DNA from 3 places in the Aquariibacter lacus genome. Region 3 is predicted to be linked to each of the others. Evidence: predicted binding sites of a transcription regulator. Region 3 holds the regulator's gene; each other region holds the start of a gene.
The links. Region 3 encodes HrcA, which represses chaperone genes, less so after heat shock. Its sites were predicted from a motif close to TTAGCACTCNNNNNNNNNGAGTGCTAA; they were not measured.
Positions count from the first base shown of each region.

Region 1: the regulator HrcA is predicted to act here: its motif matches at 2,748-2,774, upstream of JI742_RS02570 (co-chaperone GroES).
Region 2: the regulator HrcA is predicted to act here: its motif matches at 1,909-1,935, upstream of rpoH (RNA polymerase sigma factor RpoH).

Region 1 covers NZ_JAERRA010000001.1:558,710-564,423, forward strand. Annotated here, with positions in the region: gene JI742_RS02560 (cupin domain-containing protein) at 1-484, opposite strand, end outside; gene groL (chaperonin GroEL) at 644-2,287, opposite strand; gene JI742_RS02570 (co-chaperone GroES) at 2,358-2,648, opposite strand; gene ribA (GTP cyclohydrolase II) at 2,906-4,108, opposite strand; gene JI742_RS02580 (SGNH/GDSL hydrolase family protein) at 4,173-5,147, opposite strand; gene JI742_RS02585 (L-threonylcarbamoyladenylate synthase) at 5,190-5,714, opposite strand, start outside.
Region 2 covers NZ_JAERRA010000001.1:1,049,376-1,055,089, forward strand. Annotated here, with positions in the region: gene cyoE (heme o synthase) at 1-199, shown strand, start outside; gene JI742_RS04830 (SCO family protein) at 237-890, shown strand; gene rpoH (RNA polymerase sigma factor RpoH) at 945-1,886, opposite strand; gene JI742_RS04840 (glycosyltransferase family 2 protein) at 2,084-2,989, opposite strand; gene JI742_RS04845 (glycosyltransferase) at 3,015-4,352, opposite strand; gene JI742_RS04850 (response regulator) at 4,701-5,423, shown strand; gene JI742_RS04855 (sensor histidine kinase) at 5,472-5,714, shown strand, end outside.
Region 3 covers NZ_JAERRA010000001.1:727,394-733,107, forward strand. Annotated here, with positions in the region: gene recN (DNA repair protein RecN) at 1-751, opposite strand, end outside; gene JI742_RS03310 (NAD kinase) at 835-1,743, opposite strand; gene hrcA (heat-inducible transcriptional repressor HrcA) at 1,892-2,914, shown strand; tRNA gene JI742_RS03320 (tRNA-Ile) at 2,962-3,038, shown strand; gene dut (dUTP diphosphatase) at 3,068-3,544, shown strand; gene JI742_RS03330 (ammonium transporter) at 3,590-4,789, opposite strand; gene JI742_RS03335 (efflux RND transporter permease subunit) at 5,003-5,714, opposite strand, start outside.

The DNA.
Region 1 (5,714 bases), 170 kb from region 3:
CTGGCGGCGGCGCCAGGAAGCGCGTGGCTGTTGGCCCGGCGCCGTGTTCCTGGTAGCGCACCGCGCCTTCGCGCGCCCACACCCAGTGCGGCACGCCGGCCGGCGCGAGCAGGGACGATCCCGCCGGCACCGCCACGGCCTGCGCCGGGTCGGCCGTCGCGCCGAAGCCCACCCAGAGCGTGCCCTCCAGCACCGTGGTCAGGCGCGCATCGGGATGGGTGTGCGGCGGCAGGCGGGCGCCTGCGTCCAGTTCGACGCGCAGGGCATACAGGCCGGGCGCGGCCTCGGCGCCCGTCACCCAGCGCGCGCGGATGGCCGCCTGGCCCGGCGGCGAGAAGGCCGGCAGCGCGGCCGGGTCGATCACCTGCGGCGCGGGCAGGGCGGCCGGGCGGCCGTCCTCGGCCCGCAGGGCCGGAGGCATGAGCAGGGCCGTGGCCAGCAGGCCGGTGGCCAGAAGGTGGGGGGCGGGGCGCGTCGAGGTCATCGCTTTGCTTCGAGCCATGCGGAGCCGCGATGGTGGTCGGCGGCGGCGGAAAAGAAAAGGGCTCCCCGAAGGGAGCCCTTGTGCTGTGGGCAGCGGGGGACAGAGCCCCGGGGTGCAAGTCGGCGGATTTCCCGGCGCAGGCCGGGAAATCCGTCCGACTTACATATCCATGCCCATGCCGCCCATGCCGCCCATGGCACCGCCGCCCATGGCCGGGGCCTCGTCCTTCGGGGCTTCGGCAACCATGCACTCGGTGGTCAGCATCAGGCTGGCGACCGAGGCCGCGTTCTGCAGCGCGGTGCGGGTGACCTTGGTGGGATCCAGGATGCCCATCTCGATCATGTCGCCGTAGGTGTCGTTGGCGGCATTGAAGCCGTAGTTGCCCGAGCCGCTCAGCACGGCATTGACGACCACGCTGGGTTCGCCGCCGGCGTTGTAGACGATCTCGCGCAGCGGGGCTTCGATGGCCTTCAGCACCAGCTTGATGCCGGCGTCCTGGTCGGCATTGGCGCCTTCGATCTTGCCGGCGGCTTGCTTGGCACGCAGCAGGGCGACGCCGCCACCGGCGACGATGCCCTCTTCCACGGCGGCACGGGTGGCGTGCAGCGCGTCTTCCACGCGGGCCTTCTTTTCCTTCATCTCGACTTCGGTGGCGGCACCGACCTTGATGACGGCGACACCGCCGGCCAGCTTGGCCACGCGCTCTTGCAGCTTCTCGCGGTCGTAGTCGCTGGTGGCTTCCTCGATCTGGATGCGGATCTGCTTGACGCGGGCTTCGATGTCCGCGGCAGCGCCGGCACCGTCGATGATGGTGGTGTTTTCCTTGCCCACTTCGACGCGCTTGGCCTGGCCCAGGTCGGCCAGGGTGACCTTCTCCAGCGTCAGGCCGACTTCCTCGGCGATGACCTTGCCGCCGGTCAGGATGGCGATGTCTTCCAGCATGGCCTTGCGGCGGTCGCCGAAGCCCGGCGCCTTGACGGCGACGACCTTCAGGATGCCGCGGATGGTGTTGACCACCAGGGTGGCCAGCGCCTCACCGTCGACTTCTTCCGCGATGATCAGCAGCGGGCGGCCGGCCTTGGCCACTTGCTCCAGCGTGGGCAGCAGGTCACGGATGTTGCTGATCTTCTTGTCGAAGAGCAGCACGAAGGGGTTGTCCAGGATCGCCGACTGCTTCTCGGGGTTGTTGATGAAGTAGGGCGACAGGTAGCCGCGGTCGAACTGCATGCCCTCGACGACATCCAGCTCGTTGTTCAGGCTCTTGCCGTCTTCGACGGTGATGACGCCTTCCTTGCCGACCTTGTCCATCGCGCGGGCGATGATCTCGCCGACGTCGCTGTCGCTGTTGGCCGAGATGGTGCCGACCTGGGCGATTTCCTTGCTGGTCGTGGTGGCCTTGCTGGCCTTCTTCAGCTCGGCGACCAGGGCGGTGACCGCCTTGTCGATGCCGCGCTTGAGGTCCATCGGGTTCATGCCGGCGGCCACGTACTTCATGCCTTCGCGCACGATGGCCTGGGCCAGCACGGTGGCGGTGGTGGTGCCGTCACCGGCGTTGTCGCTGGTCTTGGAAGCGACTTCCTTGACCATCTGGGCGCCCATGTTCTGGAGCTTGTCCTTCAGCTCGATTTCCTTGGCGACCGACACACCGTCCTTGGTGACGGTGGGGGCGCCGAAGGAGCGCTCGAGGACCACGTTGCGGCCCTTGGGGCCCAGGGTGACCTTGACCGCATTGGCCAGGATGTTCACGCCTTCGACCATGCGGGCGCGGGCGTCGCCGCCGAAGATGACGTCTTTAGCTGCCATGTTGGATCTCCGAATTCAGTGTGTGTGGGTGCGGTGAGCGGTGTGCAAGCGCAGGGGCTTGCCACGCGGCTTACTTTTCGACGACGGCGAAGAGGTCCTCTTCGCGCATGACCAGCAGCTCGTCGCCGTCGACCTTGACGGTCTGGCCCGAGTACTTGCCGAACAGGACGCGGTCGCCGACCTTGATGTTCAGGGCGACGAAATCGCCCTTGTCATTGCGCTTGCCCGGGCCGACGGCCAGGACTTCGCCCTGGTCCGGCTTCTCGGCCGCGTTGTCGGGAATGAAGATGCCCGAGGCAGTCTTGGTTTCTTGTTCGAGGCGCTTGACGATCACGCGGTCGTGCAGGGGGCGAAGCTTCATGGGGGCTCCTCAACGGAAGTCGTGGTGGACGCGGCGGCACGATGAACGGGCCACCGCAAGGCAAGAGAGGCTGCGGGTCCGGTGGGGCATCTCGCAGCGTTAGCACTCACGGTGTATGAGTGCTAGCAATCGGATTATAGGGACGGGCCCCGGGCTTTCAAGAGGCGGGATTTCGCGCCCGGCCGGCAGGGACCGCCGGGCGCGAACTGCGCGGGCCGATTCAGGGGCCGGCCGGGCCGTGCGGCGGCCCGGCGGCTTCAGGCCTGCTCGTCGTCGCGCAGGTGGCCGGCGCGGTCGCGCTTGGTGGCGAGGTAGCGGGCGTTGTGCGGATTGCTCGGCACGACCAGCGGCAGCCGGTCGACCACGTCGATGCCGGCCGCGCGCAGCGCATCGATCTTGGCCGGGTTGTTGGTCAGCAGCCGGATGCGGGCGATGCCCAGGGCATCGAGCATGGCCGCCGCCGCCTGGAAGTCGCGCTCGTCGGCGCGGAAGCCGAGGTAGCGGTCGGCATCCAGCGTATCCAGGCCGGTGTCCTGCAGCCGGTAGGCCCTGAGCTTGCTGGCCAGGCCGGTGCCCCGGCCTTCCTGGGCCAGGTAGAGCAGCACGCCGCCCGATTCGGCCAGGCGCGCGATGGCGCCCTGAAGCTGGTCGCCGCAATCGCAGCGCAGGCTGCCGAGCAGGTCGCCGGTGAAGCAGGAGGAGTGCAGGCGCACCGGCACCGGCTGGCTGCGGTCGGGCTGGCCGACGACGAGCGCGAGGTGCTCGGTCTCGCCGTGCAGCTCGCGGAACAGCACCAGGGTGCAGTCCTCATGCGCGGCGATCGGCACATGCGCGTCGCTCAGGCGGCGCAGCAGGGCGCGCGGCGCGCCGCGGGCGGCGTCGATGGCCTGCGGCGCGATCTCCACCAAGCCATCGGCCACGGCCGCATCCAGGGTGTCGGCCGGCAGCGCCAGGTGCAGCAGGGCCGGGCTGAGGGGGCCGAGCTTGACCAGGCGCAGGGCGGCCTGCTCGGCGGCATCGGCCGGTCGGGCCTCGGCCAGCCAGGCCGCCCGGCGCTCGGCCGGCCAGTCCAGGCCCCAGGCGCCGCCGGGCGCCTGGTCGGGGCGCGCCTGCACGGCGGCCAGGGCTTGCAGGCCGGCCAGGTCCAGGTCGGCTGGCAGCGGCAGGTGGGCGGCCACCAGGTCGCCGCGCTGGCCCAGGGCCTGCAGCCGCTCGGCGCTCAGCAGCAGGCGTAGCGCGCCTCGGCCGCTTTGCCAGCGCGACCAGCCCGCGGCGCCCAGGGTCTCGACCGCAGCCACCAGCAGGCCGGGCTGGCCGGGGCCGGCCCGCAGGGCCAGGGGACGGCCGTGCTGCAACTCGGTGCGGGCGCGGTCCATGCGCAGGGCGCGGCGCTCGACATCGTCGAAGGACCAGCCGGGCAGGCCGGCGGCAGGGGAAACGGGGGACGGGTCGGCGCTCATCGGTCAGGCATGCCGGGCCGGCCGGCCCGCAGGGGCATGGCCGGCCCGGCGCGGGCAGCGGAACTCAGAAGGGATTGGTCTCGACCCGGTTGATCGCACGCAGGCCGATGATGTCGTGCGCGGTCACGCCGAAGTGGCGGTCGCTGACCCAGAGGTGGTTGGTCTCGTTGGCGGCCGAGATCAGGGTGTCGTCGAAGCAGTTCGGCACGGCCGTCGTGCAGGCCGCATTCACCGCATTGCCGCCACTGCCCAGACTGCTCGGGCTGTCGGCCAGCAGGCCGACGCGGTCGCCGATGTCGACCAGGCCGATCAGGCGACCGTCGTTGATCACGGTGGCACGCAGGCCGGTGTTGAAGGCCTCGGTCATGTTGCGCAGCACGGTCTGCGGATTGAAGACCGAGGAGGTCTGCGCACGGCCCCAGGGCGTCAGGTTCAGGTTCGGCAGGGTGCCGAACAGCACCCGCACATCGGCCTGCGCCAGGCGGTTGATCTGGAGGCCGAGGCGGTTGCCCAGCTCGCGCGCCGTTGCAACGGCCGCAGTGGCCTGGGCCGCCGTGTTGATCGTGCCGTAGAGCGCGATCAAGTCGTTCTGCCCGGTGTAGACCGTGGCCAGGTCGCCCTCGGCAATCGACGTGCCGGCCAGGAAGGTGGTGATCCGGGTTTCCAGGTCGGGGATGGTTCCGCCGACGGTGGCGAGCATGGTGCCGCGCGGGCTGGCTTCCTCGGTGACCGGCAGAGGGCACTGGCTGAAGCCGATGTTCAGCTCCCGGCCGAGCTGCTGCACCCAGATCGGGTTGTCCAGGCAGTTGACGCTGCTGTCGGCATTGCGGGTGTTGACGGTGTAGCGCCGGCCGGCCGGGCCGCCCGAGCTGCCGAGGATGATGTTGGTCTCGTCGCCGAAGACGAAGAGCCGCTTCGCGTCGAAGGGGTCCACCAGATCGCCGCCCCCGCCGCAGGCGACCAGCAGGGCGGCGGCTGCCGCGGCCAGGGTGGCAGAGAGCCCGGTGCGCATGCGGCGCAGGGGGGAGGTGGCTTGCATGGTGTCTCCAGCGGAAGAAGTGGGGGCCGGGGGCGCAGCGGCTCAGGCTGCGGCGCGGCGCAGGCGGTCGCGCACGCCCGCCCAGTCGGCGGTATCCGGAGGGGTCTCGACCCAGATCGCCGCCGGATGTCCGGCGTCCAGGCGGCGCAGATCGGCAAACAGGGCCTGGGCCGCGGCCGCCGGCTCGGCCGGCATCCGAAGCTCGGCCAGCGCGGGCGGCAGCGCCAGGCGGGCGCGAGCATAAACCGCGGGCGCGGGCGCGTCGCCGGGCAGGCGCTCCAGCGCCGCTTGCAGGGCCTCGGCCGACATCAGCAGCAGCCGGGCACGCGGCGCGTAGTGCGAGGCCAGGGTGCCCGAGGCGCGCGGTGCGTCGGCATCGGGCGGCCGCACCGGCTCGCCGGCTGCGGCGGCCACCGCCTCGGCGCCGAGCTGGCCGGGGCGCAGCAGCACCGGCCGGCCGCGCGAGAGGTCGACGATGGTCGATTCGATGCCGACCGCGCAGGCGCCGCCGTCGAGGATCAGCAGCGCCTCCGGGCCGAGCGCGGCGAACTCGTCGAGCACATGGGC
Region 2 (5,714 bases), 320 kb from region 3:
CTCGCGCATGAGCAGTTGGCTCTACCTGGCGGCGGCCGTCGCGCTGGGCCTGCGTTTCTGCCAGTACGCCTGGCGCCTGAAGCAGGCCTACAGCGAGCCGCTGGCCCGCGCCACCTTCCGCTTCTCGATCTGGCACCTGTCGCTGCTGTTCGCCGCGTTGCTGCTCGATCACTACCTCAAGCCGCTCTGGCTGGCTTGAGCGGCCTGTGCCCTTGCCTGTTCCGAAAGCCCCCCGCATGAAGCTGTCCGTCGCCTGCCATCCCCGCCTGCGCCTTCTGGCTGCCGGCCTGCTGATCGCGCTGGGCGCCAGCCTGGCGGGCTGCGACGATGCGGGCGGCCCGGGCTCGGCGGCGCCCCAGGCCGGCTCGTCGAGCTTCAAGGCAGTCGACATCACCGGGCTGGACTACGGCAAGTCGCTCAAGCTCAGCGATCCGGAGGGCCAGCTCCGCAGCCTGGCCGACTACGCCGGCAAGCTGGTCGTCGTCTTCTTCGGCTACACCCAGTGCCCCGACGTCTGCCCCACGACCATGGCCGAGCTGGCGCAGGTCAAGAAGCAGCTCGGTGCCGAGGGCGACAAGCTGCAAGCCATCTTCGTCACCGTCGACCCGGAGCGGGACAGCGCCGAATTGCTCAAGGCCTACATGGCCTCCTTCGACCCGGCCTTCGTCGCGCTGCGCGGCACGCTGGACGAGACCAAGGCCGTGGCCCAGGGCTTCAAGGTTTTCTACCAGAAGGTGCCGAACAAGGACGGCAACGAGGGCTACACCCTGGACCACACCGCCGGCGCCTATGTGTTCGACATGCAGGGCCGCACGCGGCTCTTCGTGCGCTACGGCACGCCGATCGAAGCCTGGCTGGCCGATCTGCGCATCCTGCTGGCAGGCGGCTGAGCGGCGCGGCCGTCGCGCCGCGCCCGTCCCGGGGCGGCGGCGGACGCTGAAGGTTCAGACCCCGGCCAGGGCCTTGCGCATCTTCTTCAGCGCAGCCACCTCGATCTGGCGGATGCGCTCGGCGCTGACGCCGTACTCGGCCGCAAGCTCGTGCAGCGTGGCGCCGCCCGAGCCATCGTCGGCCACGTGCAGCCAGCGCGATTCGACGATGCGGCGGCTGCGCGCATCCAGGCCCGACAGGGCTTCGCGCAGGCCGTCGCTCGCCAAGTGGTCGCGATGCGCCAGCTCCAGCATGCGGCTGGGCTCGCTGTGCTCGTCGGCCAGCCAGGCAATCGGCGCGGCGGGGCCGTCCTCGTCGCCTTCCGACGGCTCCAGCGCGACCTCGCCGCCGGCCATGCGGGTTTCCATCTCGATCACGTCCTCGCGCTTGACTTGCAGCGTCTCGGCGACCTGATCGATCTCGGCCTCGCTCAGGCCCTGGCGGTGGCTGTCCCCCAGCTCGGCCCGGGCCCGCAGGCCCTGCTTGATCGAGCGCAGGTTGAAGAAGAGCTTGCGCTGCGCCTTGGTCGTGGCCACCTTGACCAGGCGCCAGTTGCGCAGGATGTAATCGTGGATCTCGGCCTTGATCCAGTGCAGCGCGTAGCTGACCAGGCGCACGCCCTGCTCGGGGTCGTAGCGCTTGACGGCCTTCATCAGGCCGACATTGCCTTCCTGGATCAGATCGCCCTGCGGCAGGCCGTAGCCCAGGTACTGGCGCGAGACGGAGACGACCAGCCGCAGGTGCGAAAGCACGAGCCGGCCGGCCGCAGCGAGGTCGCCGTGGTCGCGCAGGCGGCGGCCGCAGTCCTGCTCTTCCTCGGCACTGAGCATCGGAAGCTGGTTCACCGCGCGGATGTAGGCCTCGAGGTTGCCCAGCGAGGGCACCATGGCCCAGGGGTCGCGCAGGCTCAGCGCGGCGGCGCTGGCAGATGTCGGAATCGGCGTCAGGGGGTTCATCGGCAGTCTCCTCGCCAAGATGTTAGCACTCGGACTTTTTGAGTGCTAAGGCGCGGCAAGCGTTCCGCTGTGCCTGCCCTGGAGAGGTCAATCCAGGCCGGCGGCCCGGGGGACAAGTACTTGGCGCGCGCATCCCGGCTCCGCCCACAGACTTGTCCACAGTTTCCGGGGACAAGTTCCCGGCCCGCGCTGCCGCTTCAGGCGATGCCCTTGGCCCGGTGGATTTCCTCGATGGCCCGCCGCTTGCCGACCAGCAGCGCGCGCATCTGGTAGGCGCGCAGGAAGCGGCGGAACTCAGGGTCCTCGTAGCGCGGCTTGCCGGCAAGCGCGCTGCGCAGCCAGCCCCAGATCACGGCCAGGCTGCCCAGCAGGAAGGGCTTCTCACCGATCCGGCTCAGCGCGCTGGCGCTGAGGTAGAGCAGGCCGGTGCCCATGAAGTACTGGCCGAAGCCGTGGCGCATGCGGCCGGTGTAGATGCTCTGCTGGCTGGACCCCATCGGCCGCAGGTGGATGAAGCGAAGCTCCGGTTCATTCCAACTGCAGGCGATCCAGCCCTTCATCCGGCAACGGTGGCAGTCGATGCCGTCCCACATCACCTCGCGCACGAAGCCGCCGATGTCCTTGAAAGCGCTGACGCGGTAGAACTTGGTCATGCCCAGCGAGGTCTCGTCGCCGTGGTTCTCGTCGCGCAGCGTGCCGTGTTCCTCGACATAGGCCTTGCCGCTGCAGGTGGCGATGCGCGGATTCGCCTCCATGCGCTCGACCAGGATCTCGAAGTAGCGCAGCGGCAGGCGCAGGTCCAGGTCGAGCTTGCAGACGTAATCGAAGTCCTCCGGCACGATGGTTTCGTAGCCGGCGTAGAAAGCCTCGATCACCCCGGGGCCGACGGCGCGACGGCCTCGGTCCTGGCGGGTGACGATGCGGATCCAGGGATGGCGCGCGGCGTACTCGGCCAGGATCTGTGGCGTCTCGTCACTTGAACCGTCGTCGACGATCACCCAGAGCGCCGGCGTGAGCGACTGCCCGACCACGGTGTCCAGGGTCTGCCGCATGTACTTGGATTCATTGCGGCAGGGCGAAATCAGGGCATAGCGGCGGCTCATGGGGGGGCGTCCTGTGGATCAAGGTTCAGCCGTGCCGGGGCAGCGCGAAGGCGGCCAGCAGGCGGTCGATGTTTTGGGCCATGCCGAACTCGGCCATCACATGCTGGCAGCCGTCCCGGCCCAACTGCGCACGCAGTGCGTCGGAATCGATCAGGCGCGCGATCTGCCGCGCCAGGTCGGCCGCGTCGGCCGGTTCGGCCAGCAGGCCGCTTTGCTCGTGCATGACCAGCTCGGGAATGCCCGAAAGCCGGGTCGAAACCACCGGCAACGACTGCGACATGGCCTCCATCAGCACGACGGGGATGCCGTCCATGTCGCCGTTGCGGTCTTCCTTGCAGGCCAGCACGAAGCTGTCGAGCGCGTTCATCCAGTCGGCCACCTGCTCGTGCGAGAGGCTGCCGTCGAAGCGCACGGCCTCGCCCAGGCCGAGGGCAGCCGCCTGGGCCTCCAGCGCCGGCCGCAGCGGGCCGTCGCCGGCCAGGCGCAGGACGACGGCTCGACCCTCGGCGCGCAGCCGCGCAAGCGTCTCGATCAGCACGTCGAAGCCCTTCTTCTCGACCATGCGTCCCAGCGAGCCCAGCACGAAGGGCTGGCCGGCGGCACCTGCCGGCCGCGACCGCGGGCTGAAACTCACGCCGCAGCGCACCAGGCTCAGTTGTGCCGGGGGAATGCCGAGCGCGCGCAAATACTTCAGGTTGTGCTCGGAAATCGTCAGGAAGCGCTTGGCGCGCGCTGCCTTGCGCTGCAGCAGCAAGCCCCGCTCGAAGATGTCGTTGGCATGCGCTGTCACCGTGAAGGGAAGCCCGGACAGCGCCGCGGCATACATCGCAATCTGCGCCGGGACATGCGCGAAGTGCACGTGGAGGTGGTGACAGCCCTCGTCTTGCATCAGCCGAGCCAGACGGGCACCGGCCAGGAACTGGTAGGCCAGCTTCCAACTGGCCGGCTTGAGCAGGCCGCAGGCCACGAGATCGCCCGCCAGTTGCCCGAGCGCGCCGAACAGGCCTGGGCCAAAGCGCGGCAGGCTCAGCAAAGCGCCCAGGGCGAACCGGGCGGGGTGGGTGTCGTACAGAACACGGACCCGCTCGCTCAGGCGGGCCTGGTCGGCAGCCGGGCGCGCCGGCCGGTGCACGGAAATGGGCACAACGCGCAGGCCGCGCCGCTCCACCGCGTGAAGTTCCTCGTAAACAAAGGTGGCGGAGAGCGAGGGAATCTCGGGCGCGAGATAAGCGACGACCTGCTTCAATTCGGTAGCGACAGGGCAGGAGGGGGAGGACACCATGGTGACTCGGTCTGTTTCTGCCTGACACGCATGTGCTGGACACGGGGCATGGCCGGACCCGGAAGCGGCTTGCAGGCCCACGCCCGCTTGGCATGTCATTCGTCGGTCCGTGCAAACCCTCGGGCGATGGTAGCTTGACCGCATTCGGCGTTCGGTGGGATCCGCAGGCGGGTCGACCTGCGACCCGCACAAGCGTGCCGGATGCAGCACATCACATGCCACCACGGGGCCCACGCCGCTTCGGCAGCCCTTGGGCCCATGCGACCCGGCCCTGGCCACCCAGCCAGGTCGCAGGCTTGCAAGCGGTTGACGCCCCGGTCCCGGGCCGCCGCAAGGCCGGCTTGGGACCGGGAGGGCGCTGCTAGAGTGCCGGCTCCCTCACGCGCCCGAATGGGCGCCCGAGACGGCCCGTCCCCAACCCAGCCTGCCGTGACCTCTACGCCCCCCTCGTCTGCTGGCGCCCTGCACATCCTGCTTGCGGAGGACGATCCGGCCGTGGCCGACACCACCTCCCGCGCGCTGCGCTCCCAGGGCTGGTCGGTGGACACCACCGCGCGCGGCGAGCCAGTGCCGGCCTCGCTCAAGTCCGACCCCTACGACCTGCTGATCCTCGACATCGGCCTGGCCGGCATCGACGGTTTCGAGACCCTGCGCCGGGTGCGCGAGGCCGGCATCGAGACCCCGGTGCTGGTGCTGACCGCCCGCGATGCCATCGAGGACCGCGTGCACGGCCTGGAGACCGGCGCCGACGACTACATGGTCAAGCCCTTCTCGCTGGCCGAGCTGGTGGCGCGCGTGCGTGTGCTGACCCGCCGCCACCGCAGCCGCCGCGACAGCGAGCTGACCATGGGCTCGCTGCGCATGGACCTGGTCGCCCAGCGCGCCTGGATCGGCAGCCAGCCGGTCGAGCTGTCGGTGCGCGAATGGGCGGTGCTCGAGTACCTGCTCGGCCGCGTCGGCCACGTGGTCGCGAAGGAGCAGATCCTTCAGTCGATCAGCGGCTGGGGCGAGCAGCTCTCCGAGAACGCCGTCGAGGTCTATGTCTCGCGCCTGCGGCCGAAGATCGAGCCGGCCGGCCTGCGCATCCGCGCCGTGCGCGGCTTCGGCTACCTCGTCGAGGAACAGCCCGAGCTGTTGCCGCCGCTGACCTGATCGCGCCTGCGGGCCGCCGGGCATCCCGCGCGACCCCGCCCGCCTGCCATGTCGCTCAGCCTGCGCGCCCGATTGCTGCTTGGCACCCTGACCCTCACGGCCATGGTGGTGCCGCTGCGGGTGATCATCGACCTGCGCGCCGGCACCCATGCCAGCGAAAGCGCGGCGGATGCCGCCCTGGTCGATCTCGGCCGGGCCCTGGCCGCCATCGTGCCGATGGCGGATGCGCCGCCCCCTGCCAGCGAACCGGGCAGCAGCCAGGCCTTCGAGCGCCTGCTGCGCTCGCACAGC
Region 3 (5,714 bases):
CGCTGGCGCCCGGCGCCTCGCCCGACTCGCCGCCGTCCAGCGCCGCCACGGCCGCAGCCAGGGCGTCGAGGATGGCCTGCGCATGGCTGAGGCGGCGGTGCTCGGCCTCCAGCTCGGCCCATTCGCCTTCGCCGGGGCCCAGGCGCTCGACCTCGCCGATCTGCCAGATCAGGCGCTCGCGCTCGGTCTCGCGCTCGGCCTGGCGGCTGCGGGCGGCGTCCAGGCGCTCGCGGGCCTGCTTCCAGGCCTGGTGGGCGGCGGCCAGGGGCGCGGCGTCGACGCCCGCCCGGCTGTCGAGCAGGGCCCGCACCGGCTCCGGCCGGGTCAGGCCCTGCCAGGCATGCTGGCCGTGGATGTCGACCAGCCAGTCGCCGAGCTCGCGCAGCTGGCTGAGGGTGGCTTGCGCGCCATTGATCCAGGCGCGGCTCTTGCCCTGGCTGTCGACGGTACGGCGCAGCAGCAGGCTGCCGCCGCCGTGGCCGTCGGGGTCGGCGGCGGAATCGAAGCCGCCATCGGACAGCCAACCGGCCAGGCCCTCGGGCGTGTCGAACTCGGCGGCGATCTCGGCCCGCGCCGCGCCCTCGCGCACGACGCTGCCGTCGGCCCGCTGGCCCAGGGCCAGTTGCAGGGCGTCGATCAGGATGGACTTGCCGGCGCCGGTCTCGCCGGTCAGGGCGGTGTAGCCCGGCCCGAAGTCCAGTTCGAGGGCGGGCACGATGACGAAATCACGCAGGCTCAGTCGGCGCAGCATGGCGGTGGGGGCTCGGTGGCGGCCGGATCGGCAACCCGGATTGTGCGCAGGCCGGCTGACGGCATGGCCAGGGCGCGGTGGCTTCAGTCGCCCGGGCCGCTGCCGCTGCTGCCCTCGTTCCAGCGCAGCTTGCGGCGCAGGGTGGCGTAGTAGCTCCAGCCGCGCGGGTGCAGGAAGCGCACCCGGTGCGCGCTGCGCCGCACCAGGATGCGGTCGCCATGCAGCAGGCTGGCCAGGCCCTGGTGGTCGAAGTTCAGGCTGCAATCGCGGCCGGCGACGATCTCGATCGCGACCTCGCCCGAATCCGGCAGCACGATGGGCCGGTTCGACAGCGAATGCGGCGCGATCGGCACCAGCACCCAGCCGGCGATGCCCGGATGCAGCAGCGGCCCGCCGGCCGACAGCGCATAGGCTGTGGAGCCGGTCGGCGACGCGATGATCAGGCCGTCGGCGCGGAAGTTGGCGACGAAGTCGCCCTGCACCTCGACCCGCATCTCGACCATGCCCGACATGCCGCCGCGGGTGACGACCACGTCGTTGACGGCATGGCCCTCGAAGATGGTGCGGCGCATGCTGCCGCCTTCGTCGCGGGTCACGCAGCCGGCCAGCATGGTGCGCTGCTCTTCCTCGTAGTCACCGGCGATCATCGGCGCCAGGGTCTCGCGCAGGGCTTCGAGCGGGATGTCGGTGATGAAGCCGAGCCGGCCCTGGTTGATGCCGACCAGCGGCACGTTCTGCGGCGCGAGCTGGCGGGCCACGGCCAGCATGGTGCCGTCGCCGCCGACGACCACGGCCAGGTCGCAGTGCCGGCCGATCTGCTCGGGCGGCAGGGCCGGGTGCTCGCTCAGGCCGGTGTTCAGCGCGGTGGCCTCGTCCAGCGAAACCTCCAGGCCCTGGCTCAGCAGGAAGTCGGCCACCTGGGCCAGCACCCGGCGGCTGCCCGGGGCTTGGTACTTGCCCACGAGGGCCGCATGTTTGAAGCGCGCGGGCATGAGGAATGCAGGAGAGGGTGTCGAAAAATTACACCACAGCCCCCTGCGTCCACCGGCTCGGACCGACTGGGGTGAACCCCCCTTGCCCGCGCCGCCGCGGACGGCCCCCTGGGCCCGCGGGACGGGGCGGCCTCCTAGAATGAGCCGCATGCTGGATGACCGCGCCAAGACCCTGCTGAAGACCCTGGTCGAGCGCTACATCGCCGACGGGCAGCCGGTCGGCTCGCGCACCCTGTCGCGGGCCTCGGGCCTGGAGCTGAGCCCGGCGACCATCCGCAACGTGATGGCCGATCTCGAAGATCTCGGCCTCATCGCCAGCCCGCACACCAGCGCCGGCCGCGTGCCGACCGCCCGCGGCTACCGGCTCTTCGTCGACACCATGTTGACCGCCCGGCCGCTCGACGCCGCCCAGGTGCTGTCGCCCGAGGGCGCGGCGCCGCTGGCGCCGGACCAGCCGCAGCGCGTCATCGCCCATGCCGCGCAGATGCTGTCGAGCCTGTCGCACTTCGTCGGCGTGATCACGGCGCCGCGCAAGGCCGGCGTCTTCCACCACCTGGAGTTCCTGCGCCTGGGCGAGCGGCGCGTGCTGGTCATCCTGGTCGCGCCGGACGGCGATGTGCAGAACCGCCTCATCGTCACCTCGCAGGACTTCACGGCCGCCCAGCTCATCGAGGCCACCAACTTCATCAATGCGCACTACGCCGGCCTGACCCTGGATGCGGTGCGCGAGAAGCTGCACACCGAGGTGGATGCGCTGCGCGGTGAGATCGCCCAGCTCATGCAGGCCGCCGTGCAGATGGGCAGCGCCGCCGCGGGCGAGCCGGCCGAGCAGCTCGTCGTCAGCGGCGAGCGCAACCTGCTGACCGTGCAGGACTTCTCCAGCGACCTCGGCAGCCTGCGCAAGATGTTCGAGCTCTTCGAGCAGAAGACCCAGCTCATGCGTCTTCTGGAAGTCTCCAGCCGCGCCGAGGGCGTGCGTATCTACATCGGCGGCGAGAGCCAGTTCGTGCCCTACGAAGAGCTGTCGGTCGTCTCCGCGCCCTACACGGTCGACGGCCAGGTCGTCGGCACCCTGGGCGTGATCGGCCCGACCCGCATGGCCTACGAGCGCATGATCCAGATCGTCGACATCACCTCGCGCCTGGTCGGCCAGGCGCTCAGCCAGAAGTAGGGCGGCGGGCCGCCCCGACGCCGCGCCACAATGCGCGCCTGCCCCGGGGGCCGGAAGCTTAAGCGGTATAAGCAAGCGACTCATAATCGTTCGACAGTGGGTTCGAGTCCCACCCGGCCTACCAATCCTGGCCCTTCGCCGCGAGCCGTTCCGATGTCCCTGCCCAACGAGATCGAGATCCGCGTGCTCGACGCGCGATTGAACGACTGGGGCCTGCCGCGCTACCAGACGGCGCTGGCGGCCGGCCTCGACCTGATCGCCTGCCTCGATGCGCCGCTGACGCTGGAGCCGCAGGCCCCGGCCGTGCTCATCCCCAGCGGCCTGGCGCTGCACATGAATGCCGAGGGCCTGTGCGCGATGGTGCTGCCGCGTTCCGGCCTGGGCCACAAGAAGGGCCTGGTGCTGGGCAACGGGGTCGGCCTGATCGATGCGGACTACAGCGCCCAGCTCTACATCAGCGCCTGGAACCGCAATCCGGCCGAGAGCGGCCGGGCCATCACCGTGCAGCCGGGCGAGCGCATTGCGCAGCTCGTCTTCGTGCCGGTGCTGCGGCCGGCGCTGCGGGTGGTCGAGCAGTTCAGCGCCGGCAGCGTGCGCGGCGCGGGCGGTTTCGGCTCGACGGGCGTCTGAGGCGCGCCCGGGCCGGGCGGGCGGCGGGGCCGCCCGCGGCCGGCTTCAGCCCTCGCGCTCGGGCGTCGCGCGGATCTTGTGGACCGCCAGGTCGGCGCCGAGGTATTCGTCCTCCGCATCCAGCCGCAGGCCCACCGCGGCCTTGATCAGGCCGTAGACCAGGGTGCCGCCGATCACGGCCACCAGCACGCCGGCCAGGGTGCCGACGAGTTGCGCGCCGAAGCTCACCCCGCCCAGGCCGCCGAGCGCGGTGCTGCCGAACAGGCCGGCCGCCAGGCCGCCCCAGGCGCCGCACAGGCCGTGCAGCGGCCAGACGCCGAGCACGTCATCGATCTTCAGCTTGTTCTGCGTGATGACGAACATCTTCACGAACAGCGCACCGGCGACGCCGCCGGTGGCCAGCGCGCCCAGCGGATGCATCAGGTCCGAGCCGGCGCAGACGGCGACCAGGCCGGCCAGCGGGCCGTTGTAGGCAAAGCCCGGGTCGTTGCGGCCCAGGGCCCAGGCGACGAGGGTGCCGCCGACCATGGCCATCAGCGAGTTCACCGCGACCAGGCCGCTGACCTTGTCGATGGTCTGCGCGCTCATCACGTTGAAGCCGAACCAGCCGACGGTGAGGATCCAGGCGCCGAGTGCGAGGAAGGGGATGTTCGAGGGCGGGTGCGCGGCGCTGACCCGGCCGTCCCGGCCGTAGCGGCCGCTGCGCGCGCCGAGCAGGATGACCGCCGGCAGCGCGATCCAGCCGCCCACCGCATGCACGACGACCGAGCCGGCGAAGTCGTGGAAGGGCTGGCCGAACCAGGCCGTCAGCAGCTCCTGCATGCCGAAGCGGCCGCCCCAGACCATGCCTTCGAACAGCGGGTAGATGCAGCCGACGATGGCGAAGGTTGCAGCAAGCTGCGGATTGAAGCGGGCCCGCTCGGCGATGCCGCCCGAGACGATGGCCGGGATGGCGGCCGCGAAGGTCAGCAGGAAGAAGAACTTGACCAGCTCGAAGCCGTTGCGCGCGCCCAGCTCGGCGGCCGGCACCAGGAAGCCGACGCCGTAGGCGATGGCATAGCCGATGAAGAAATAGGCCAGGGTCGAGACGGCGAAATCGACCAGGATCTTGACCAGGGCATTGACCTGGTTCTTGTGCCGCACGGTGCCCAGCTCCAGGAAGGCAAAGCCAGCATGCATGGCCAGCACCATGATGGCGCCCAGGAGGATGAACAGCGTATCGCTGCCCGCTTTCAGTTCGTCCATGCCGACCTCGTCTGCACTTGATTGGTGTTGTGAGCGCTATTGCGGTGCGCCGTCGCCCGACCTCGGGCGATTGGCGGGCGGGGCTTGCAACTCGCGTTCCATGCCGGTGCGCGATGCACTGTGGCAAGGCTGCGCTGCCCCCTTGCGGAGCCATCCCCGGCCCATCCCGGGCCGATACGGACGCGAAACGGGGCCGAAACGGGGCGGATGCGCTCAGGCCGGTCCCGCCGCAGCCTGCGCCGCGCTGCGGAAGCGGCCGAACTTCAGCAGCACCGTCGGCAGCACCAGCAGGTTGAGCAGGGTCGAGCTGATCAGGCCGCCGACGATCAGGGTGGCCATCGGCCCCTCGATCTCGCGGCCCGGCTCGGCGCTGCCCAGGGCCAGCGGCGCCAGGCCCAGGCCGGTGACCAGGGCGGTCATCAGGATGGAGGGCAGGCGTTCCTGCGCGCCGCGCAGGGCGGTGGCCAGGTTCCAGGGCAGGCCCTCGACCTCGACAAGCTGCTGGTAGTGCGAGACCAGCATGATCGAGTTGCGCAGCGTGATGCCGAAGAGCGTGACGAAGCCGACCACCGAGCCCAGGCTCAGCCCGCCGCCGCCGGCCAGCACCGCCACCACGCCGCCGATCAGGGCAAAGGGCAGGTTGATGAAGGTCAGCACCAGATGGTGCAGCGAGCCGAAGGCCAGGTAGAGCAGGGCCGCCACGCCCAGGCTGGCCAGCAGGGCGGCGGCCAGCAGCTCGCTGCGGGCGGCGCGCTGGGCCAGGGCGGCGCCGGTGACCTCGATGTGGTGGCCGGGTGCGAGCTGCACCCGCTCGGCCAGGTCCTGGCGCAGGCGTTCGACGAAGCGCTCGGGGTCGCGGCGCGGATCGATGTTGGCCACCACGGTCTGCACCCGCCGGCTGCCCTCGCGCAGGATCTTGTAGCGG